3 linked regions of the Catenulispora sp. GP43 genome follow. The protein of the gene in region 3 interacts with the protein of the main gene of each other region in a pairwise test. Links are inferred from orthologs where the notes say so. Each region holds a gene or a part of one and is shown on either strand. Other genes may lie near its edges.

What was found. The genes of interacting proteins can lie anywhere in the genome.
Region 1: the proteins of ABH926_RS16590 (region 3) and ABH926_RS35100 interact in binary tests that used the Escherichia coli proteins (3 or more experiments, as listed by UniProt). The link is inferred for Catenulispora sp. GP43 from one-to-one orthologs.
Region 2: the proteins of ABH926_RS16590 (region 3) and ABH926_RS18955 interact in binary tests that used the Escherichia coli proteins (3 or more experiments, as listed by UniProt). The link is inferred for Catenulispora sp. GP43 from one-to-one orthologs.

The regions. Positions count from the first base shown.
Region 1 is NZ_JBGCCT010000021.1:136,969-141,257, reverse strand. The notes cover bases 1-2,809. They hold ABH926_RS35100 (SDR family NAD(P)-dependent oxidoreductase), read right to left. Parts: upstream 1,906-2,809; coding sequence 1,096-1,905; downstream 1-1,095. Other genes in these bases: ABH926_RS35090 (fibronectin type III domain-containing protein), read right to left, coding at 2,777-2,809; ABH926_RS35095 (NAD-dependent epimerase/dehydratase family protein), read right to left, coding at 1,974-2,780; ABH926_RS35105 (mannonate dehydratase), read right to left, coding at 55-1,086; ABH926_RS35110 (NUDIX hydrolase), read left to right, coding at 1-51. Outside these bases: more of ABH926_RS35090, read right to left, coding at 2,810-4,289. UniProt on the Escherichia coli protein: Involved in the biosynthesis of the siderophore enterobactin (enterochelin), which is a macrocyclic trimeric lactone of N-(2,3-dihydroxybenzoyl)-serine.
Region 2 is NZ_JBGCCT010000008.1:315,855-320,326, forward strand. Bases 1-2,992 are described here. They hold ABH926_RS18955 (isochorismatase family protein), read right to left. Parts: upstream 1,829-2,992; coding sequence 1,172-1,828; downstream 1-1,171. Other genes in these bases: ABH926_RS18950 (anthranilate synthase family protein), read right to left, coding at 1-1,175; ABH926_RS18960 (peptide ligase PGM1-related protein), read left to right, coding at 2,065-2,992. Also shown: more of ABH926_RS18960, read left to right, coding at 2,993-3,465; ABH926_RS18965 (SDR family NAD(P)-dependent oxidoreductase), read left to right, coding at 3,467-4,285; ABH926_RS18970 (carbamoyltransferase C-terminal domain-containing protein), read left to right, coding at 4,327-4,472. UniProt on the Escherichia coli protein: Involved in the biosynthesis of the siderophore enterobactin (enterochelin), which is a macrocyclic trimeric lactone of N-(2,3-dihydroxybenzoyl)-serine.
Region 3 is NZ_JBGCCT010000007.1:171,625-177,491, reverse strand. The notes cover bases 1,482-4,388. They hold ABH926_RS16590 ((2,3-dihydroxybenzoyl)adenylate synthase), read right to left. Parts: upstream 3,804-4,388; coding sequence 2,160-3,803; downstream 1,482-2,159. Other genes in these bases: ABH926_RS16585 (cytochrome P450), read right to left, coding at 3,837-4,388; ABH926_RS16595 (ParB/RepB/Spo0J family partition protein), read left to right, coding at 1,482-2,068. Also shown: ABH926_RS16600 (lantibiotic dehydratase), read right to left, coding at 1-513; more of ABH926_RS16595, read left to right, coding at 815-1,481; more of ABH926_RS16585, read right to left, coding at 4,389-5,045; ABH926_RS16580 (cytochrome P450), read right to left, coding at 5,057-5,867. UniProt on the Escherichia coli protein: Involved in the biosynthesis of the siderophore enterobactin (enterochelin), which is a macrocyclic trimeric lactone of N-(2,3-dihydroxybenzoyl)-serine.

The sequences.
Region 1 (4,289 bases), on a different replicon or contig from region 3:
TTCGAGGCCGCGTGGGACAAGGCGGAGCCGGAGGTGTACGACGAGGATTGATCCTCAGCCGCCGATGCCGAGTGCGTCCACGATCCCTGAGATGTACCCCAGTTCGTGGGCGCGTCCCCGGCTGCAATAGGCCTCCGAAGACGTGTCACCCCACGTCGCCGCATCCCCGACCAGGGCCGGCACGTGGTCGTCGATGGCGAAACCGTCGAACCCGACCTTGTGCAGCCGCCGCAGAATGCTCGGCGGATGGAAGTTGCCCTCGCCGAGGAAGCACTCCGCGAACGTCGGCACCGTCCCGCGCACATCCCGGAAGTGCACGTACGCGATGTGCCCACTTGGCCCCAGCAAATCGATGACCTCCGTGACGTTGGCCGCCCCCGCCATCGCCGAAACCGTCCCGGTGCACAGCGTCAGGCCCCAGGCACGGCTGCCATGCGCGCGGTCCCGCGCCTCGGCGAGCGCCGTCGGCGAAGTGAAGATCCGTGCCGCGCCGCCCAGCGGCTCGGCGACCGGCGGATCATCAGGGTGCAGACTCAGCCGTACCCCCACCTCCTCCGCGACCGGCAAGACCGCGTCCAGGAAGTACTGGTAGTTCGCCCACATGTCCTCGGCACTCAGCGGCGGATCGATCGGCTCCTCCGGCGTCAGCTTGTACGCCGCTAAAGCGTTCCCCGCCGCGGCATCGGCCAGATCGAACGACGAGACGTGCGCGCCCCCGCGCCCCACCGCCTCCATCGACGTCCGCCACACATAGGTCGGCATCCAGTGATGCCCGAGCACCGGGATCCCGGCGGCACCCATGTTCCGAACCGTCCGCCGGTAGTTCTCGATCTGCTCGTCCCGCCCCGCGGCCCCACGCTGAATCAGCGCGAAGTGCGCGGCCGGAACGTTCTCCAGCCCTTCCAGCCGCAGCCCGTCACCCTCGATCCGCTCTCGCAAGGCCCGCAGCTCCGCCTCCGACCAGAACCCTTCAGCGCCAACGAGATTGCTCGGCGTATGAAGCTGCACGCTCTGCAAACCCAGCTGATGCGCGAACATCGCTGTCCGCTCGTCGTACTCGTCGACATGCCCCAGAGCCACCCGCATCGGCGTCACTCACTCCCCGTCTTCCGGCAGGGCGACCGCCAGCGAGGCCAGCAGGCCGCCGTCCACCCGGATATCGGCGCCGGTCACGAACGCGGACCGGCGCCCGGCCAGGAACGCCACCACCTCCGCGACCTCCGCCGGTTGCGCGATCCGGCCCAGCGGATGCGCACGCCCCCACTGGCCCAGCAGGGCATCGACCCCCTCCTGCGTGCCGTCGCTGAACAGCCGCGCCGAGCGCCGCAGCATCGGGGTGTCCACCGAGCCCGGGCACACGGCGTTCACCCGCACTCCGTACGGCGCCTCGTCGATCGCCATGGACCGCACCAGAGCGCCCAGCGCGCCCTTGCCGGCGGTGTACGCCGCGACGTTCGCCTGCGTCGCCACCGCCTGCACCGACGACACCACGACGATCGCGCCGTCCCCCGAGCGCCGCAGATGCGGCAGTGCGGCACGCGCGGCCAGGAACACGCCCTTGACGTTGACCGCGAACACCTCGTCCCAGGTCTTCTCCTCGGTGTCGGCCACGGTCCCGTAGCGCTGGATGCCCGCCGAGGTGACCAGCACGTCCAGCCGGCCGAAGGCGTCGACGGCGGTCTGCACCGCGCGCTCGACCGCCGAGGCGTCGCAGACGTCTGCGATCACCGGGACGGCCCGGCCGCCGGCCGCGGCGATCGCCTCGACGGTCTCGGCCGCGTCACCCTCCCGCAGCCCGTTGACCGCCACCGCGGCCCCGGCGGCGGCGAGCAGTTCGGCCGTGGCCCGGCCGATCCCGCTCGCCCCTCCCGTGACCAGGGCGACCCGCCCCGCGTGCTCTTTCACTGCGTTCGTCCTTTCCAGGTCCCCTCGGACGAGCGCCGAGGGGGATCAACAAGCCGCGGGCGTCCCGATCAACCCAGCGGCATGGCGCAGAAACCGCCGCCGACCCGGTGCAGGACCGGGTCGGACCAGTCGAAGCGCTCGAGACCGGCGATGCCGGCCGCGAAGCGCTCGGCGTCGTCCTCGGGCCGGTAGCCGATCGCCTCGCCCTCGGCGAGGGAGAACCAGCCCCGGGCGTTTGCCGAGATGCCCCACAGCACCCGGAAGGCGGCCGGGGCCGGCACGGCCAGACACGCCTCGACCAGGCGCGCGCCGTCCCCGTGGGAGATCCAGACCGTGAGGTCCACGGTGGACAACGGCTCGGACCGGTACGCGCCCAATCGCAGACAGCTGACATCGATGCCGAAGCGCGAGTGGTACAGGCTCCCCAACGCCTCCACCGCCGCCTTGCTCACGCCGTAAAGGGTGTCCGGGCGCGGAGCCACACCGGCCGGGAGGGAACCGTCCGGCCCGACGTCGTCCCGGGTCCAGAAGCCGGCGGCATGGATGCTCGAGGCCAGGACGATCCGCGGTACCCCCTGCCGTACCGCGGCTTCCAGCACTTGGCGGGTACCCTCGACATTCACCTCGGCCAGCTCTTCCCACGGGCCCTCGCCGGGCTTCCCTCCGAGGTGCACGACGGCGTCCACACCCTTGCACGCCCCGTCGATCGCGTCCGGGTCGTTGAAGGAGGCGGTGACGATCTCCGCGTCGTCCTGGCCGGGTTCCACCGGGTTGATGTCCAGGAGCCGCAATATCCGGCCCGGTCGCGCGAGCAGCGGCCGCAGAGCTGTGCCGATGCGTCCCGCCGCGCCGGTGATCAGGATCCGTTCGGTCATGACAACGCCTCCCCATAGGTATCGGGGACGATCGGGTCCGGCGTGTAGGGAGGCTGGTTGTACGTGTGGCGGCGGCGGAAGCCGGGCTCGTGCCCACCGGCACCGACCGGCGGCTCCCAGAAGCGCCAGCTGGCGGCGTCCGTGTCGATCGGCGTGGATTCCGGACCGATGCCGTTGCCGTTCTCGGCGGCGACGGCGTATTCGTAGACGCGGTCCGAGGCCGGTTCGGTGTCCCGGTACTCGAACGCCAGCCCTGAGAACACCTCCCGATAGCCGAGATCGCCCTTCACCCGACGGTACAAGCGGTATCGCGATGCACCAAGGACTTCACCCCAGGAAACGTCCACGTGACCGGCGCCGAGGCGCAGACGCAGACCGTCCGGGGACGGTGGCCGCTTGGTGTCGACGTGGACCGGATAGTCCGGACCGGGCTCGCTGACCTGGTCCGCGTTGGCGGCCACGACCCGCACGTGGTACTTCGTGCCGGTGGCGAGCTTGTGCAGCGTGAAGGGACTCTGCCGAGCCGAACCGGCGGTCTCCCAAAGCGTCCCGCCGTCCTTCGACACCTGGATCACGTAGGACTCCGCCGCCTGGACGTGTTCGAACTCGATGACAGCACTGGTGCTGCTGTTCGCGGTCCGCAGCACACGCGGCGCCGAAGGACGCGGCAGCCGGTGGGTGAACTCCAACCGATGCCGTCCGGCCGGCAGCGAGACCAGCAATTCGGTGTCGTCCAGCCGGGTCATCATCGGCGTGACACCGTCGACGAATAGCGTTCCGGAGCCGAGCCCGGAGGCGATACGCAGCTTCGCGGTGGTCTCCTTGCGAGTGAAGTAGGCCCCTGTGATGTGCGCCGGATCCTCGAACTCCAGGCTGACGCCCAGATCCGGGTCGTCCGTGGTGAGCAGCACGTCGCCGGCCCCGATCGCGCTCCCGTGGACCAGCGCCAGCCGGGTGCGGCCGTCGTCGCCGACCCGGATGGCGCCGACGGTGCCGGCGAAGCGCAGACCGTCCGCGGTGTGGTCGAGGCCGACCGGGTCCCGGCCGGCGCGGAACACGTGGTCCACGCCGTGCGGGCCGCGGATCCTGGCGCCCCAGGGCCGGGCGTCGGCGGCCACGTCGCCGCGGTGGCTGACCACCGCCAGCACGTCGGTGTCGGAGCCCTCCCAGCGCCGGATCTGCGAGGTGGAGGTGCGGATCTCGTCGACGAACGGCACGGCGCTGAGCATGTGGACGGCCGGCATCCGGTCCGGGAGTTCGGCGAAGCTGTTCGCGTCGTGGCCGGTCGCGGCGGCCAGCGTGGACCAGGTCCAGACCATGCGCTGCTTCGGCGCGAAGGCGTCGTGGACCACGATGTAGTCCGAGCCCATCAACAGGACACTGCGACTGATGTACTCCCGCGCGACCGGTCCCTCGGGATGCGGCACGATCTCCGCGTACTGGGCCCAGCCCAGGTCGTAGAAGGGGCGCTCCAGCACGTTCTGCCCGATCGCGCGGAACCCGCCGTCC
Region 2 (4,472 bases), on a different replicon or contig from region 3:
ACGGTCTCGGCGGCCTCGGCGTCGGGGTCGGAGTGCCGGACCACCGTCGAGCCGACCGTCAGGGACAGCACGCCGGCGCGCGTGATCCGCGCCGTGCGGATCAGGATCGAGGAGTCCAGCGTCGGCCGGCCCGCCTTGTCCGCGCCGAACAGCGCCACCACGCCGCCGTAGTACCCGCGGCCCTGCTTCTCGCGGCGGGCGATCACGCGGAACGCGCTCGCCAGCGGGCTGCCGGTCACGGCCGGGGAGAACAGGGTCCGCCGGAGCACCTCGCGGGTCGGCAGGGTGGTCGCGCCCTCGATCAGGTACTCGGTGTGTGCCAGGTGCCCCATCGGCTTCAGGAACGGGCCGAGCGCGCGGCCGCCGCCGTCGCAGACCTCGGCCATCATCTTCAGCTCCTCCTCCAGGACCATGGCCAGTTCCTCGGTCTCCTTGCGGTCGTCCAGGAACGCCGCCACCGCCTGCCGGTCCGGGCCCGCGGGGCCGAACACGTGCGTGCCGCTGATCGGGTTCATCACCGCCACGCCGTCGTCCACCGACACCTGCCGCTCCGGGCTGGCGCCGACGAACGTGTCCTCGCCCAGGTGCACCAGGAACGTCCAGTACGCGCCGGTCTCGGAGGTCAGCAGGTTCCGGAACAGCGCCGCAGCTTTAACCCGCGAGTAGTCCTGCACGCAGGCCACATACGTGCGCGGCACGACGAAGTTCGACCCCTCACCCCGGCCGATCTCCTGGTCCTGCACGAGCCGCACGCACTTGCTGTAGTCCTCGTCGCTGACGTCGAACCCGACCTCGTCGAGCCGGATGTCCGCCGCCGGCAGCGCCGCGATGACCGCGTCCCGGTCGATCGCCTCCGCGTGCCGCACCCGCAGCGCCACCAGCTCCGCGCCGTCGTCGGCGACCGCGAACCCGCGCTCGGCGATCTGCCGGAACGGGATCACGGCCAGCAGATCGTGGCGCGCGCCATCGCCATCGCTGTCGCCGGCCGCGCAGGCGCCGGGCGTCGAGGGCAAGACCAGCAAGGTCTTGGCGCCCACCAGGTCGCCGGTCAGCAGCTCCACCTTCGCCCCGCCGTCGCTGTGGCGCTCGGGCCGGTACAGCAGCGCGAACGGCGGCGCGTCAGGCCTCAGACAATCCCTCAGGCAATCGCTCAGGCGATCCGTCGGCGCGCTCATCGGGCCGCCTCCGCGAGCGCTCGCAGTAACCGGTCCGTGGTGGGCGTGGCCGCACAGGACTCGGCCGCCATCGCCAGCGCCAGACGGTGCTTCTCGGCGCTGAAATCGGCGACGGCGTCGGCGGCCAGGAACGCCTGCACGTCCCGGCTGAAGGCGTCCACGCAGCTGGTCAGGCACCCGATGTGGGCGAAGACCCCGCACACGATCAGCTGGTCGCGCCCGGTCTGCCAGAGCACGTCGGCCAGCGGCGTGCGGTGGAAGGCGCTGTAGCGCCACTTCGTCAGGACCCGGTCGCCGGGCTTCGGCGCGAGCTCGGGCACGATCGCGCGGTCGGCCTCCACGGCGCCCATGCCCGGGCCCCACAGCTCGGCCAGCAGCCCGCGCTGGCGCGGGCTCATCGCCCCGGGCTGCGCGGTGTAGACCACGGGGACCCCCAGATCCGCACACGCCTCGCGCAGCCGGACGGCGTTCCTCAGCACCGTCTCCAGCGGCTCCCGCCCGGCCGGGAAGAACCGCAGGAAGTACTCCTGCATGTCATGGATCAACAACACGGCACGGCCCGGATCGGCGCTCCACGCGGCGCGTTGCACGGGCAGCTCGCTCTCGGTGGGTACCGGATAGGGCTCGATGGGATCGATTCCGGACGCGGTCACTCGCTGATCCCCCTCCGACGCGACCCGGGGTGCGCCAGTGGTCTGTCAGTGGTCTGCCAATGGTCTGGACCACCTGCACCCTTCTTCCGTCTCAGGACTCTAAGGAAGATCGCAGGGCCCTCACACCCACCCGTTCGGGTAGGTGATCAAGCACTGCCCACCCGGAGCGGGCGCGGCGCCGTGCCTACCCCAACGGGCAGTTGTCGGCCGCCGCCGCGTTGGCGAGGCTGATGCTCATGAGTCAGCTCATCATCGGCAACCAGCTCACCGAGGAGACCGCCGAGGGCGAAGGCGCCCTGCCGTCGGAGTACCGGCGGTTCCTGTCCGTGATCTCGCACCGCATGGTGTGGTTCGCACAGGACGGTGATGTTCTGGTCCTGCCGTCGCGCCCCGGCGAGGGGTTCCTGGCATACGTTCGGCGGGTCAACGGATTGGCGGAGGGCGAGCCGCTCATCGTGGTCCCGCAGCCGGGCCGCCAGGGTGCGGAGCTGCTCTATGACGACCGGCTCGCCGCCCCGGAGTTCGTGGCGGGTCTCCGGACGCTGATCGCAGAGCGGGGGGTGGACCGGGTCTTCCCGTTCCACCTCGGCGCGGCGGTCCTCCGCCTGGCCCGGGAAACCGGGCTGGACGGGCCGTTCGGCGGGGTGGCGTTCCTCGCTGAGCGAGGCGGCGAGCTGGTCAACAGTAAGGCGGCGTTCCGGGCGGTCGCCGCCGGGAACGCCGTCCCGATCCCCGACGGCAAGGTCTGCGTCGAGCCGGCCGAGGCCGAGGAGTTCGCATGGCCGCTGCTGGCCGGCGGGCAGTCCGTGATCGTCAAGCAGGACCTGCACGGCGGCGGCTACGGCAACGAGCTCCTGGTGCCCGCCGAGGGCGTGACCGGCGTCGGGGCCACCAACACCGTCGTGGTCCCGGACCGGGCCGCACTGGCCGCGCACCTGGTCCGCTCCTGGCCGCGCTACTCCTACGGCGGCTCCCGGCCGGTCGTCGTCGAGCACTACATCCACGACTGCGGCCAGCTCTACATCGAGTTCCGCGTGACCGCCGAGGCCGTCTCGGTCCTGGACTACGGCCAGGTGCGGATGGAACCGATCATGCACGGCCTGGTGCTGCCGCCGCCACCAGAGGAGGTGCCGGACCTGGCGGAGTTCGTCGCCGGGGCCACCCGCGTCGCGCAGGCGCTGCGCGCCGTCGGCTACCGCGGCTACGCCGGCCTGGACGCGATCGTCACCCCGGCCGGGCGCGTGCTGTTCAACGAGGTCAACGGCCGGGTCGCCGGATCCACCCACCTCGACGCCCTCGCCCGCCGCGCGGTCGGCGAGGACTACCTGACCGCCAGGGTCCTGATCTCCCGTAATCGGGTGCCCTGGCCTTCCTTCACCGAGGCCGAGGCCCTGCTGGACAAGCACGGCCTGGCCTTCGACCCGGATGAGCGCACCGGGATCCTGCTGCCCGGCGACGACGACGCCCCGGACGGCCCGACCGGCCAGTTCCTGGTCGTCGGCCGGGACCACGGGCACGCCGGCGAGCTGGAGCGGCGCGCCCTGGCCGCCTTCGGCCTGGACGGTGGCCCGGACGGTGCCCTGAACGGCGCCCTGAACGGCGCTCCGGACGGCGCCCCGAACGAAACAGAGGTCTGACATGCGCGCGGACGGACTGGCCGGCCGGACGGCCCTGGTCACCGGAGGGGGCTCGGGCATCGGCCGGGCCGTGGCGGTCGCGCTGGCCGCCGCCGGAGCCCGGGTGATCGTGGCCGGCCGGACCGCCGCGACGCTGGAGCGGACCGTTGAGCTGGCCGACGAGGCGACCGCTGTGTGGGGCGGCGAGTCGCTTGTGGGCGGCCAAACCTGGGCGCCGGTCGTGCCGGCCGGCGCCCAGGCACACATCGCGGACGTCACCGACGCCGGCGCCGTGCGGGCGCTGTTCGCCGCGATCGAGCACGAGCACGGCCGGCTGGACATCGCGGTGAACAACGCCGGCCGGCCCGCCTGGGGCCCGGTCGAGCAGACCCCGCGCGCCGAATGGGACGCCGTGCTCGGCGTGAACCTCACCGGCGTGTGGCTGTGCCTGCAGCAGGAGATCGACCTCATGCGCCGCGGCGGCGGGGGAGCGGTGGTCAACGTGGTCTCCCGCATCGGCATCCCGATGCGCGAGGAGAACCAGGGCGTGTACGCGGCCAGCAAGGCCGCGCTGAGCATCCTGACCCGGACCGCGGCCCGCGAGTGCGCCGGCGCCGGCATCCGGATCAACGCCGTCAGCCCCGGCCCCACCGACACCGCGATGGCCCGGTGGGAGGCCGAGAGCCCGGCCGAACGCGACGCGCGCGTGGCCCGCACCGTCCCGATCGGCCGGCTGGCCGACCCCGCCGAGATCGCCGCCGCCGTGCGCTGGCTGGTCTCCGACGAGGCCTCCTACGTCGTCGGCCACGACCTGGTGGTCGACGGAGGGCTGAGCGCCTGAGGGCGGCTCGGCCGACCCCTCATCCGACAAGGAGATAGCCGATGCTCATCCTGTCGTTCAAGGAAGGCCATGACGGTGCCGTGGCGGCGCTCGACGACGGCCGTCTGCTGTTCTCGCTGGAGGCGGAGAAGGACAACTTCCCCCGCTTCGACCGCCTGACCGCCGAGGTCGTGGCGCGGGCCCTGGA
Region 3 (5,867 bases):
GTCCGCCGCCCAGGACTCCAGATGCACGGCGCGCGCGCCGGTCAACCCCTTGCCGAGCTCGACCCGGACCAGCGGTCCGGTCGGGCGCAGCCGGACCCAGCACACCGGGCCGAAGAATCCGATCGTGTCATTCTTCGCACAGTATCGGGCCAGGTACCGCGCCGTGATCCGCTCCTTGCGCCGGACCGACTGGTTCAGCGGCCGGCCGGCCGCGGCGGACAGCGGCCGGACCGAGTCGCGCAGGGTATCAGGGTTCTGCCACGCGATCGCGGTCTGCAGATCGGGCCGCGCGGCGGCGGCGACCAGCAGTGCGTGCTGACGGGCCTGGGCCGCCGCGGTCGCGGCGCCGTCGGCGGTCCCGGCGTCGACGGCCGCGGCGTGGTCCGGGTCCCCGAGCGCCACCAGGGCGCCGACCGGGAAGCCGGCGCCGCGCAGGACGGCGGCGGGCCAGACTCGCAGCGGGCCGCCGGGCAGTGGCAGGAGTTCGTCAGAGATTGACGAAATATCGGCCATCGGATTCGTGTCGCCTCCTCATCGGGACGGTGAACGTCCCGGGTAGCGGTATCAGGGTTTCCCCTTCAGTCCTCATACGGATGCGCTTCCGGCCTGCGGCTGGGCGACGCGCTCACCAGCGGCGGTGCGGCCGGCTTCCGCCGAGGATTATCCGGTGCCGGACGGGATATGTACCATATCCGTCTCAACCACGATTAACTCATCTTGACCGTGACCAGGCGGGCCGATGATGCTGGCCGGGTCAGACCTCGCATATGTGTGCCGATCTCCACGCCGTCGTCGAGAAAGGAACCCGCCGCCCATGGCACGACTCAGTGAAATCGCGATCCTGAGCGACACCGTGCACTGGTTCGACGGCGACGTCCTGGATTCCCCCAAACCCCCTGGAGATCGTCCGGGCGACTTATCGGCGTTCACCGGCTGGCAGCCCGCACCCCCGGTGCCGTGCCCGAACGCGGTGGCGAAGGCGGCCACGGCAGCGGCGGCGGCTCCCGACACGAAGCCGGCTCCCAATCCGGCCAACCTCCCGGCCAATCTCCCGGCCAATCTGCCAGCCAACCTCCCGGCTCCGATCCCGGCCACCCCGCAGGCTCCGGCAGCGCCGGCGGGCTCCGAGGACCTCGTCGAGCTGCTGATCGAGGACCTGTTGCCGGCCGACTCCCCCCGCCTGGCCGGCGAGGACACGCAGCACGTGCAGATCCTGGTGGAGGCCTACACCGAACTGCCCCCGATCCTGGTGCACCGGCGGACCCTGCGCGTGATCGACGGGATGCACCGGCTGCGCGCGGCGATGCTGCGCGGCGAGCAGACGATCAAGGCCCGGATGTGCGACGCCGAGGCGGACGCGGCGTTCGTGATGGCCGTCGAGGCCAACGTCTCGCACGGCCTGCCGCTGTCCCTGGCCGACCGCGAGGCCGCCGCGGCCCGCATCCTGCTCTCCCACCCGCAGTGGTCGGACCGGGCCATCGCGAACGTCACCGGCCTGTCGCCCAAGACGGTCAGCGGCATCCGGCGCCGCGAGGGCGACCTGCCGGAGGCCCCGACCGCCCGCATCGGCCGCGACGGACGGGCCCGTCCGGTGAACGGCGCGGACCGCCGCCGCCGCGCCAGCGAACTGTTCGCCGCCCGCCCCGACGCCTCGGTCCGCGACGTGGCCACCGAGGCCGGCATCTCCCCCGGCACCGCCCGCGACGTCCGCGACCGCATGCGCCGCGGCGAGGACCCGCTGCCCCCGGGACAGCGCAACGTCGAGGTGCGGCCGCAGTCCATGACCCTGGAGCGCCACCTGCGCCGCTGGACCTCCAGCCGCGTGAGCCAGGTCCGCGACCGCGGCACGGTCCTGCGCAGCCTGCGCCGCGACCCCTCGGTCCGCTTCACCGACTCCGGCCGCGAGGTGCTGCGCTGGCTCGACACCCGGGCCGGCGGCGCCGGCGGCTGGGAGTCGGTGGTGTACCTGCTGCCGCCGCACTGCGCCTTCATGGTCGCGGATCTGGCGTGCGCGATAGCGATGGAGTGGCTCGAGGTCGCCGAGCAGCTGCGGAGCGATCCGGAGTAGGAGATCGGTAGCGAGCAGGGCCGGTCCTGAAAGGACCGGCCCTGTTTCTTGCTCAGGATGCTTATTCAGGTCTCCGATTCAGGTCTCCGATTCAGGAAGCTGCGACGCCCGACGTCTGCTCGGCCGCGAGCCGCGCCAGCTCGGCCTTGTTCACCTTGCCCACCCGCGTGTGCGGGAACTCCTTGGTGAACGCCACCTGGTCCGGCAGCTTGAACGCGGCCACCCCGCGCGCCAGCAGGAACCTGCGAAGCTCGGCCAGCGTCGGCGCGGCTTGGGAGGCGTCAGCGTCGGCATCGTCGGCGGCGGCGGCGATGACCCAGGCGCAGCTCTTCTCCCCCAGCACCTCGTCCGCGACGCCGACCACGGACACGTCCCGCACCCCTGGGTGCGCCAGCAGGTGGTCCTCGACCTCGGCCGGGGAGACCTTCTCGCCGCCGCGGTTGATCACGTCCTTGATGCGTCCCTCGACCACCATGTCGCCGGCCGGGGTGAGGCGGACCAGGTCGCCGGTGTGGAACCAGCCCTCGGGGGTGAAGGTGCGGGCGTTGTGGTCCTCGGCGCGGTAGTAGCCGCGGATGGTGTACGGGCCGCGGGTCACCAACTCGCCGATCTCCCCCGGCGCGACCGGTGCCCCGTCGGAGCCGACCACCTTCACCTCGTCGTGCTCGCACATCGGGCGGCCGGTGCTGGGGAAGACGACGTCGTCGGGTTCGCCGGGCCGGGTGAAGGTGAGCAGCCCCTCGGCCATGCCGAACCAGTGGGTGACCTCGCAGCCCAGCTCGGGGCGGATCCGGCGGGCCACCTCCAGCGGCAGCTTCGCCGAGCCGATCTGCAGCAGCACCCCGGAGACGTCCACGTCGAACAGCGGCGCCGCGTCCAGCCACAGCTTCACCAGCGGCGGCATCAGGGTCGTGAGAGTCACGCGGTGCCGGGCGATCAGCCCGAACGCCTCGTCCGGCGCGGCCCCGCCGGCCAGCACGGTCAAGCCGCCGGCCAGGTAGGTGCCCAGCACGCCCGGGCAGCCCAGCGCGGCGTTGTGCGCCACCGGCAGCGCGGCCAGGTAGGCGCTCTCAGAGCCCACGCCAAGGCCCCGCGCGGTGGCCCGCAGCTGGTAGGCGTAGTCGTCGTGGGTCCGCGGGATCAGCTTGGGCAGCCCGGTCGTGCCGCCGGAGAGCAGGAAGAAAGCCACGTCGCCGGAGTCGGGCGCGGGCAGTTCCCGGGCCGGCGCCTCGATGGCGCTCAGCGCGAGGAACTCCTCGGGCTCGCCGGCCACGATCACGTGCTCCAGGCGCACCCGCTCGCGCACCTCGCGGGCCAGCTTCCGGAAGTCGAAGCCGCGATACCGGCCCGGGACGACATAGGCGACGGCGTCAGACATCTGACACAGGTACTCGATCTCGCTGGCCCGGTGCGCCGGCAGCGCGTAGACCGGGAGCACGCCCAGCCGGAACAGCGCCAGCGACAGCGTCAGGAACTCCGGGATGTTCGGCAGCTGCACCACGACCCGGTCCCCCGGGCGCAGCCCGAGGTCGCGCAGCCCGGCGGCCATCCGGTCGGCCACGGTGTCCACGGCGGCGAACGTCCACTCCTCGCGGCCGGACACCAGCGCGATCCGGTCCTCGTTGCCGGGCACCGCGCCGCGCAGCACGTCGCCCAGCGCCTGCCCGCGCCAGTAGCCGAGCCGGCGATAGCGCTCGGCATCCTCGGCCGGCCAGGGTACGCATCCGGTCAGCATCGTCAAGCCTCCTGGCGGAATGGAAGAAGTCTGCTACGCGGGGGTCAGAAGCATCGGCACGCTGGCGTAGCCGCGAAAACTGGGGCTGGGACGGCGGATCGCCGGCCCGTCGGGCCGCACGTCGGCGAACCCGCGCACCAGGCGCCCGAACACCGCGACCGCCTCGGCCCGGGCCAGCGCCGCGCCCACGCAATGGTGGATACCGCCGCCGCCGAAACTCAAGTGCGGATTGGGGTCGCGCCCCACATCGAGCCGGTCCGGATCCGGGAACCTGGCCGGGTCCCGGTTGGCCGAGCCGATCAGCAGGACCAGGATGCGGCCGGCCCGGATCGTGCGGCCGGCCACCTCGACCGGCTCCCGCGTCAAACGGCTCTTGACCTGCACGGGAGCGTCATAACGAAGGAACTCCTCGACCGCGGAGGGCACCAGCGCCGGATCGGCACGCAGCCGCACCAGCTCCCCGGGGTGCGCCAGCAGCGCCGCGCAGCCGGTGGCCAGCAGGTCGGTGGTAGTGGCGAAGCCGGCGAACAGCAGGAAGACCACGTTGTCGACGAGATCGTCGAAATCCGGCGCGCCGGGCCCGCAAACCCGGCTCGACACCAGCCGCGAGACGAGGTCGTCGCGCGGGGCGCGGCGGCGGCGTTCGAAGAGGTCGACGACCAGCGTGCGCAGCCAGCTGACCGCATCATGTGCGGCGGGCCGGTCGGCCTCGGGCAGGAACGTCGCGAAGGCCCGGGACAGCGCCAGAGCCCGCGGCCGGACCTCGTCGAGGCAACCGGGTTCCAGGCCCACGAAGTCGGCCAGCACCCGGATCGGCAGCACGTGCGCCAGATCCGCGACGCCGTCCAGCCGCGCACCGTCCCGAGCCGGGGCCAGCGCGCGCTCCACGATCTCCGCGATCGTCGCGCCGCGTTCGCGCACCGCCAGCGGCGTGAACGCCTGTCCGATGAGCCGGCGCAGGACTGTGTGGCCCGGCGGGTCGCGGTTGAGGACGATCCGTCCGAAGAAGTCGGCCAGCGGCCCCGGTCCCAGCGCGATGCGGTGGTAGTCGGCGTCGTATTCGCTGCCCAGCCGGGGATCGCGGACCAGCTCCATGACGTCGGCGTACCGCGTGACGACCCACTGCGCCGGACCGCCACGGCACAGCGCGCCGCTCTCACGCAGCCGTGCGTAGGTCGGATACGGATCCTGCTGTACTTCTGGATCGAGCGGATCGAAGCGCGGGGCGAGGATCTGGCTCATGACGCGTCTCCCTACGCCGGCACCACGGTCAGGGGCACGTTGGCGAAGGCCCGGAAGCCCGGCCGCAGCTGCCGCACCGCCGGCCCGGCCGGTTCCAAGGCGGCCAGCCGGCCGATCCGGTCGAAGACCGCGCACAGCTCGGCGCGCGCCAGGGCGGCCCCGATGCAGCGGTGGTGTCCGCCGCCGAAGCTCTGGTGCGGGTTCGGGTGGCGGCCGACGTCGATGCGCGCCGGGTCGTCGAACTGGCGCTCGTCGTGGTTGGCCGAGCCCAGGAGCAGGACGACGATCCGCCCGGGCCGCAGGACGCGGCCGCCGAACGGAATCGGGACCAGCGCGTGCCGGAGTTTGACCTGGATCGGCGCGTCGAAACGGAGGAACTCCTCGACGGCCGAGGGCACCAGCGCCGGAGCCTCGCGCAGCCTGGCCAGCTGGTCGGGGAGTTCGGAGAGCACCTGGCAGCCGGTGGCGACGGTGCTCATGGTGGTCTCGTAGCCGGCGAACAAGGTGAACAGGACGTTCTCGATGATCTCGTCGTCGGTGAGGCGGTCGGTACCGTCAGCAAAGGCGGTGCCGTCGCGGGCCGCCGCCAGCCGGGAGAGCATGTCGCGGCCGCCGGGCGCGGCACGGCGCTCGTTCAGCAGGGTGCTGAGATAGTCGCGCAGCCACAGGACCGAGTCGTGCGCGGCCTGGCGTTCGTCCGGGCCCAGGACCGCGGCGAAGGCCTTGGCGACGTCGATGGCGCGCCGGCCGACCTCGGTCAGGTCGCCGGCGTCGATGCCGACCAGCTCGCCCAGGACCCGCAGCGGAAGCGGGTGCGCGAGG